Regions from separate parts of the Streptomyces sp. NPDC005551 genome, predicted to be linked through region 2. Evidence: riboswitches for the same ligand, from Rfam matches in the RefSeq annotation. Region 2 holds a riboswitch; the other holds the start of a gene.
What was found. Region 2 has a riboswitch for glycine ahead of gcvP (aminomethyl-transferring glycine dehydrogenase). Riboswitches for the same ligand answer to the same signal wherever they lie in the genome.
Positions count from the first base shown of each region.

Region 1: linked by a shared signal. The riboswitch ahead of gcvT (glycine cleavage system aminomethyltransferase GcvT) and the one ahead of gcvP (aminomethyl-transferring glycine dehydrogenase) in region 2 are both predicted to bind glycine.

Region 1 covers NZ_JBIAJE010000006.1:545,364-549,568, reverse strand. Annotated here, with positions in the region: gene ACFYP4_RS20515 (enhanced serine sensitivity protein SseB C-terminal domain-containing protein) at 1-336, opposite strand, end outside; gene ACFYP4_RS20510 (enhanced serine sensitivity protein SseB) at 540-1,313, opposite strand; gene ACFYP4_RS20505 (AAA family ATPase) at 1,379-2,053, opposite strand; glycine riboswitch at 2,246-2,343, shown strand; gene gcvT (glycine cleavage system aminomethyltransferase GcvT) at 2,491-3,609, shown strand; gene gcvH (glycine cleavage system protein GcvH) at 3,831-4,205, shown strand, end outside.
Region 2 covers NZ_JBIAJE010000005.1:583,192-587,396, forward strand. Annotated here, with positions in the region: gene gcvP (aminomethyl-transferring glycine dehydrogenase) at 1-2,017, opposite strand, end outside; glycine riboswitch at 2,198-2,292, opposite strand; gene ACFYP4_RS17995 (PRC-barrel domain-containing protein) at 2,409-2,777, shown strand; gene ACFYP4_RS18000 (DNA polymerase IV) at 2,702-4,205, opposite strand, start outside.

The sequences.
Region 1 (4,205 bases), on a different contig from region 2:
TGCGTGCGGGTTCAGCCAGAGACCGAAGTGGTCGGGGTAGAGGGTGCGGGCCACGTCGAGGCCGTCGACGACCTCGTACGAGCGGTTCCAGCCGCTGGCGGACAGCTCCCGGGCCGAGGTCACGCAGGGGGCGTAGCCGTAGCCGCCCACCTCCATGTTCCCGTACTGGGCGTCCGGCGAGCCTGCCTGGCCGTGCCAGAGCAGCATCCAGATCTGGCCGTTCGACGGGTTCGCGAGCGCGCGGAGGAGCGCCTCGTAGGCGTCGTAACGCCCGGGCGTCACCTGGCGCAGCATGTGCTCGACCTGCCCGGCCGCGGCCGTGCCCGACGCGCTCACCCTCCACCGCCCCTTCGCGAACAGATCATCATGAACTCCCCCATCGCCCCCGGGGCGTTCGCACGGCATCCCGTCCGGGAGCGCGTCATCACCTCGACCGAGCCATGAAACCAGCTTAAGCGGCGTTTCTGACAGGAACTTGACGCACGGCTCCGCCGGTCCGCGTGGCGCCGGGTGCCCGGCCCGGCGCGGGTCCCGCCCGCTCAGTACTCCCGCCGGTAGAAGGGCCGCACCCGGGCGCGCATCCAGTCGCCCACCGGGTCCTGGGCGACATCGAGGAGGAGCAGGTTCACCGGCCGGTCCACCGGGACCCGGCCGAGCGCCCGGCCGAGCGCGTCCAGCGGGTACGTCCTTGCCGGGCCCTCCCATTCGGACAGTTCGACACCGACGAACATGACCGGGTCGCCGCCCTCGATGCTGGCCAGGCAGCGGCGGGCGGTCAGCACCACGCCGGTGGCGGCGAACTCGGCCGAGGCCGCGGACAGGAAGTCGACCGGGTCGTCCTGCCAGTCGGGTTCGAACAGCCGGACCCGGCCGCCGCTCGCGGGTCCGTCCAGCGGGGTCCGCCCGGTGCGGCACAGTTCGGCGACGGCGGGCGGCGGGAGCGGCACGCCGACCACGCCGTCCGGGTTGACCGCGAGACCGACCTGCGGGGGCAGTCCGCGCGCGAACTCGACGGCCGGCGCGATCGTGTACGCCATGTGGGCGCCGACGACCTGGCGGAACTGCTCCTCCGAGCTGAAGACCGGGACGTACGCCTGCCCCTCGATCTCCAGCATGGGCAGGTCGAGCGGGCCGCTGTGCGGGCCGCCGCCGTTCGGCAGCGGGATCCACAGGAAGCTGCGGCCGAGGACCTCGACGATCCGGGCACCGGCCGACGGCACTCCGAGGGACGCGGAGAGGACCTCCTCCAGTTCGTTGCCTGGCCATCCGCCGTGCGGATGGGGGTGCGGGTACGCCTGTGCCGGGAAGTCCATCTGTCTACCGCCTGCTGTGAACCGCTGTTCCGGCTGGAACCCTAACCGGTGGGCGCGTACGCGGGTCAGTCGCCGAAGTCGATCCGGCGCAGCACGTCCGCCGCCGCCCGGTCGATCAGGACCGCCGAGCCGCAGCCCTTCGGCAGGTCCCCCTTCTCGACGGACCGCAGCAGCAGCCCGGCCGCCCGGCGGTGGCGGAGGAACGCGTAGCGCGAGACGCCGCGGCCGCGCTCGCGCTGGCCGTCCAGGGCGGTGTCCGGCGTCACGTCGAGGAGCAGCAGGTGCAGCGTGCCGCCCCGGCGGCGTGCCTCGCGGGCGAGCCAGCGGCGCACCCAGACCTGGGTGCCGCAGTCGTGCACGACGACGCCGGCGCCCGAGCGCAGTGTGCGGTGCAGCCCGGTGTAGTGCGTGAGCCGGACGACGGGGCGGTAGAGCGCGTACGGCAGGAAGCGGGACAGCCGGGTGTCCCAGCGGTCGCGGGTGTCCTGGGAGTCGACGCGCGCGCCGCGCACGGCCCGGCGCATCAGCGTGGACTTGCCGCTGCCGGGCAGACCGGTCACCACGACGACGTCGGACGCGCCGAAGGACAGGCCGTGCGGGCTGTGTCCCGCGCGCTCGCGCAGATCGCGGACGACGGGTCCCGGCGCGGGTCCGCACGCCTCCCGGGCCGGGACACCGGGTTGTTCGGGCACCGCGAGTCCCGAACCCGTCGCGTACGCCGTGGTCCTGTTCACCCTGATCGTCCTCCCCCTCGGATCCGGAGTCCCATCCCATTCGAGTGTAAAGAGAAGGTAATGCGGGACGCCTCTGGTTTCCGTCCTCGTCCTGCCACAGACCCGTCACAGGTCCTGTGCCGCCTGCCGGACAGGGCGCCCCTGCCGGGTTTCACGGATGCGTGCAATGATGTGCCCGCCAACTGCATACCGGCCGCTTGAATCCGCGCGGGAGAGTCCCGGGGCATCGGTCCCCGGGCGCCGAAGGAGCAAGTCCCTCCCTTGAATCTCTCAGGCCCCGTTACCGCGCGGGCGAGGCACATCTGAAAAGCGGGCCGCTCACCAGTGGCTCCACCCAAGGTGCAAGTCACGACCACCGGTTCGCCGGGTCGTGATGAACCTCTCAGGTTCCGATGACAGATGGGGAGGAACGACCTCGCCGTCATGCCTTGGGAGCCCCACCGATGAGCAGTAACGCCCCCCGTCACACCGCGCTCGACGCCCTGCACCGCTCGCTCGGCGCGACGATGACCGACTTCGCCGGCTGGGACATGCCCCTGCGCTACGGCTCCGAGCGCGACGAGCACCTCGCCGTGCGCACCCGGGCCGGTCTCTTCGACCTCTCCCACATGGGCGAGATCACGGTCACCGGACCGCAGGCCGCCGCCTTCCTGAACTTCGCCCTCGTCGGCAACATCGCCTCGGTCGGGGTCGGCCGCGCCCGGTACACCATGATCGTCCGCGCGGACGGCGGCATCCTCGACGACCTGATCGTGTACCGGCTCGGGGAGCAGGAGTACATGGTGGTCGCGAACGCCTCCAACGCCCAGGTGGTGCTGGACGCGCTGACGGAGCGGGCCGCCGGTTTCGACGCCGAGGTGCGCGACGACCGTGACGCGTACGCGCTGATCGCGGTCCAGGGCCCGGAGTCCCCCGGCATCCTCAAGTCCCTCACCGACGCCGACCTCGACGGCCTCAAGTACTACGCGGGTCTGCCCGGCACGGTCGCGGGCGTCCCGGCGCTGATCGCGCGCACCGGCTACACCGGCGAGGACGGCTTCGAGCTGTTCGTGGCGCCGGCCGACGCCGAGAAGCTGTGGCAGGCGCTGACCGAGGCGGGCGCTCCGGCCGGGCTCGTCCCCTGCGGGCTGTCCTGCCGCGACACGCTCCGCCTGGAGGCGGGCATGCCGCTGTACGGGCACGAGCTGACGACGTCGCTCACCCCCTTCGACGCGGGCCTCGGACGGGTCGTGAAGTTCGAGAAGGAGGGCGACTTCGTGGGCCGGGAGGCCCTGTCCGCGGCCGCCGCCCGCGCGCAGGACGACCCGCCGCGCGTGCTCGTCGGGCTCGTCGCCGAGGGCCGCCGCGTGCCGCGCGCCGGCTACTCCGTCGTCGCCGGCGGTGAGGTGATCGGCGAGGTCACCTCCGGCGCGCCCTCCCCGACGCTCGGCAAGCCGGTCGCCATGGCGTACGTCGACGCCACGCACGCCGCTCCCGGCACGGCCGGTGTGGGTGTGGACATCCGGGGCAGCCACGAACCGTACGAGGTCGTGGCGCTGCCGTTCTACAAGCGCCAGAAGTGACACTGGTCCCCGCGCGCCGCACGTGACACCGGCCCGGACGCCGGACGCGACACCGGCCCGGGTACCGGACACGACACCGGCCACGTGCCGGAAGTGACACCGGCCCGGGTACCGGCCGGACACCTGCCCCCGGGCGCCGGAAGCGGCGCCGGGCGCGTCCGTCCGGCTCAGCTACGTCCCCGCTTCATCAGCACTCCCCCGCGTACAGGAGAATTCAGGCCATGAGCAACCCCCAGCAGCTGCGTTACAGCAAGGAACACGAGTGGCTGTCGGCCGCCGAGGACGGCGTCTCGACGGTCGGCATCACGGAGCACGCGGCCAACGCGCTCGGCGATGTCGTGTTCGTCCAGCTCCCGGAGGTCGGTGACACCGTGACCGCCGGCGAGACCTGCGGCGAGCTGGAGTCGACCAAGTCGGTCAGCGACCTGTACGCCCCGGTCACCGGCGAGATCGTCGAGGCCAACCAGGACGTCGTGGACGACCCGTCCCTGGTGAACTCGGCTCCCTTCGAGGGTGGCTGGCTGTTCAAGGTGCGCGTCGCGGACGAGCCGGCCGACCTGCTCTCCGCGGACGAGTACACCGAATTCACCGCAGGC
Region 2 (4,205 bases):
GCACCTGGGCACAGATGTCGGTGACGTGCTCCTCGAAGACGCCGTGCGTGGAGGGGTACGTGATCATCAGTACGGACAGTTCGTCGCGGTACTGCTCGATCTTGGCGCGCAGGTCCTCGACGTCGATCTCGCCGTCCCCGGCGGTCTTGACGACGACGACCTTCATGCCGGCCATCACGGCGCTGGCGGCGTTGGTGCCGTGCGCGGAGGACGGGATGAGACAGACGGTGCGCTGCTCGTCGCCGTTGGCACGGTGGTACCCGCGTACGGCGAGCAGACCCGCGAGTTCGCCCTGCGAACCGGCGTTGGGCTGCAACGACACGTTGTCGTACCCGGTTACCTCGGCGAGCCGCTCCTCCAGCTCACGGATGAGCGTCAGATAGCCCTGCGCCTGCTCGGCGGGCGCGAAGGGGTGCAGCTGCCCGAACTCCGGCCAGGTGACCGGCTCCATCTCGGTGGTCGCGTTGAGCTTCATCGTGCAGGAGCCCAGCGGGATCATGCCGCGGTCGAGCGCGTAGTCCCGGTCGGAGAGCCTGCGCAGGTAGCGCAGCATCGCGGTCTCGGAGCGGTACAGGTGGAATACCGGGTGCGCGAGGTAGTCGTCGGTGCGCAGCAGCGCCTCGGGCAGCGTGTCGGCGGCCGACGCGTCGAGGACCTCGATGTCGGCCTCGACGCCGAAGGCGGTCCAGACGGCGCCCAGCTGCTTGCGCCCGGTGGTCTCGTCGCAGGCCATCGACACGTGGTCGGCGTCGACGAGGTGCAGGTTGACCCCGCCCTCGCGGGCGGCGGCCACGATCGCGGCGGCCCGGCCCGGCACCCGCGCGGTCAGCGTGTCGAAGTAGGAGCCGTGGACGACGTCCACTCCGCCGGCCTCCAGGCCCGCGGCGAGGATCGTGGCGTAGCGGTGCGTACGCCGGGCGATCGTCCTGAGCCCCTCGGGGCCGTGGTAGACCGCGTACATGCCCGCCATCACGGCGAGCAGCACCTGGGCGGTACAGATGTTGCTGGTGGCCTTCTCGCGGCGGATGTGCTGCTCACGGGTCTGCAGGGCGAGGCGGTAGGCCTTGTGTCCGTCCGCATCGACGGACACGCCGACGAGCCGGCCGGGCAGGCTGCGGGCGAACTTCTCGCGCACCGCCATGTAACCGGCGTGCGGCCCGCCGAAGCCCATCGGGACGCCGAAGCGCTGGGTGGTACCGACCGCGATGTCGGCACCGAGGTCGCCGGGCGCGGTGAGCAGGGTCAGGGCGAGCAGGTCGGCGGCGACGGTGACCACCGCGCCGAGCTCGTGCGCCTGGTCGATCAGGGGCTTGATGTCGCGTACGGCACCGGAGGCACCCGGGTACTGGACCAGTACGCCGTTGATCTCGCGGCCGGCGACGTCGGCGGGGATGCCCTCGCTCAGATCGGCGACCACGACCTCGGCGCCGGTCGGCTCGGCGCGGGTCTCGATGACGGCGATGGTCTGCGGGAGGGCGTCCGCGTCGACGAGGAAGAGGCCCTTCTTGTTCTTGCCCATGCGCCGGGACAGCGCCATCGCCTCGGCGGCGGCGGTGCCCTCGTCGAGCAGCGAGGCGCCGGACGTCGGCAGGCCGGTCAGCTCGGCGACCACGGTCTGGAAGTTCAGCAGCGCCTCCAGGCGGCCCTGCGAGATCTCCGGCTGGTAGGGGGTGTAGGCGGTGTACCAGGCCGGGTTCTCCATGACGTTGCGCAGGATCACCGGCGGCGTGAAGGTGCCGTAGTAGCCGAGGCCGATCATCGAGTCGAGCACCTCGTTGCGGTCCGCGAGGGAACGCAGCTCGGCCAGGACCTCGGCCTCGGTGCGGGCTCCGGGCAGCTCGAGCGCATCGGCGTTCTTGATGACGTCCGGCACCGCGGCGGCCGTCAGCTCGTCGAGCGAGCCGTATCCGACCTGCGCGAGCATCTTGGCCTGGGCCTCGTGGTCGGGCCCGATGTGGCGCTGCTCGAAGGGGATGCCCTGTTCGAGTTCGGAGAGCGGAATGCGGTGGGCGGTCATTGCGGAGGCCTCCTGGTCTGACACGACCTTCGGGGGGTACCACGACGCGGGTACCCCGACGGCCTCCCCCTCTGTCATCTCAACCTGAGAGCTTCACCGGCCCGCCCGTAGCTGACGACCCGGTTTTCACCGTCGGTGAGGACGGGAGCCGACGACACCCGCCCTGCTTTCCAGAGTGACCTCGTCCGTGCGGTACGTGTGCCTGAGAGATTCCGGGGAGGATTTGCTCCTTCGGCGCCTCCGGTCTTGCCGGAGGACTCTCCCGCACGGGGTCAGCAGCCGTTTGCCAGCCTACCAGCGAGGACAGCGCACGGGCTTTCGAGTGGCCACCTTCCTGAATGTGCTCTTTCGTAGTGCTTACGGATGAGTTTTGCGCCCACGAGGAGGGCCCGTGCAGACCGACATCGATCCGCGCAACCTGATCGGCCGCAAGGCGTTCGACCGCAAGGGCACCAAGATCGGCACGGTCGACGAGGTGTACCTCGACGACGCCACCGGGATGCCCGAGTGGGCGGCCATACGCACGGGTCTGTTCAGCCGGGACGCCTTCGTGCCGCTGGAGCCCAGCGAGGTCGTGGAGGGCACGCTCCGGGTCCCCTTCGACCGGGCCCTCATCAAGGACGCGCCCGACTTCGGTGTCGGCCGCCACCTCTCTCCGGAACAGGAACTCCAGCTGTACCACCACTACGGGCTCGACCTGGCGTCCCCTCCCCCGCCGGACCGCGACTTCGGCACGCTCGCCGGTTCGGACGAGGCCTGACCGGCCCGCCCCCCGGACACCTCCTCCGCATCCGTCCCACCCGGCGCCGGCCGGGCTGCCTCCGCCGGGACCGCGGTCTCCGGCGCCCCCGCGACCAGGGGCAGCGGGTCCGCCGGCTCCAGCGCGGGATCGTCGGTCCGGAACGTCCGCACCCGCCCCGGCGGCGAATACGGCGTCTCGAACCGCACGGTCACCCGCCCCAGTCCACTGCCCTGGACCCAGCCGTGCCCGTACTGGGCGTGCCGTACGTCGTGCCCGGCGGGCCAGCGCCGCTCGGCCGGCCGGACCGGCTCCCCGGCCGCTTCCCGCACCCCCTCGTCCTCGGCCTGCTCCTGCGCCAGGAGCTCCCCGGCGGCGGCCTGCGCCTGCGCGAAAAGGTCCTCCTGCGTGTAGTCGGCCAGCCCGGTGACCCCGACGCCCAGCAGCCGCACCCCGCCGGTCGTGTCCACCGCGTCGAGCAGCCGGGCGGCGGCCTCGCGCACCACGGAGGGGTCGTCCGTGGGCCCGCGCAGCGTCTCGGACCGGGTCAGGGTGGAGAAGTCGTACCGCCGCACCTTGAGCACCACGGTCCGCCCCGAGCGCCCGGCGCCCCGCAGCCGCCGCACACACCTGTCGGCGAGCCGCCGCACCTCCGCGGCGACCCGCACCCGGTCATGGATGTCCACCTCGTAGGTGTCCTCGACCGACACCGACTTCGCCTCCCGCTCGGCCACCACGGGCCGCTCGTCGTGCGCCAGCGCCATCGCGTACAGCGCGTGCCCGTGTGCCCTGCCCACCAGCCGCACCAGCTCGTCCTCGCCGGCCTCGGCGATCTCCTCGACCGTGGTGATCCCGGCCCGCCGCAGCTGGTCCCCGGTCGCCGGCCCCACGCCGGGCAGCGTCCGCACCGGCATGGGCCCGAGCAGCGCCCGCTCGGAACCCGGCTCGATCACCACGAGGCCGTCGGGCTTGGCCTGCTCCGAGGCGATCTTGGCGAGCATCTTGGAGGCGGCGAGCCCCACCGAGCCGGTCAGCCCCGTGACGGTCCTGATGTCCGCGCGCAGCTTCCCGGCCACCAGCCGCGCCGAGGTCTCGTCCCAGGCCGTCCCCCCGGCCTCCAGATCGACGAACGCCTCGTCGAGGCTCAACGGCTCCACGAGCGGCGACAGCGCCCGCAGCAGGCCCATCACCTGCTCGCTGACCTGCCGGTAGAGCTCGAAGCGCGGCACGAGATAGGCGGCGTGAGGCGCCAGCCTGCGCGCCTGCGCCATGGGCATCGCCGAGTGCACCCCGAACACCCGCGCCTCGTACGAGGCGGTGGCCACCACGCCACGTACGCCCAGCCCGCCCACGACCACGGCCTTTCCGCGCAGACTCGGCTTGGCCGCCTGCTCGGCCGAGGCGTAGAAGGCATCCATGTCGAGATGCAGGATGGTGGGCGTGGTTCTC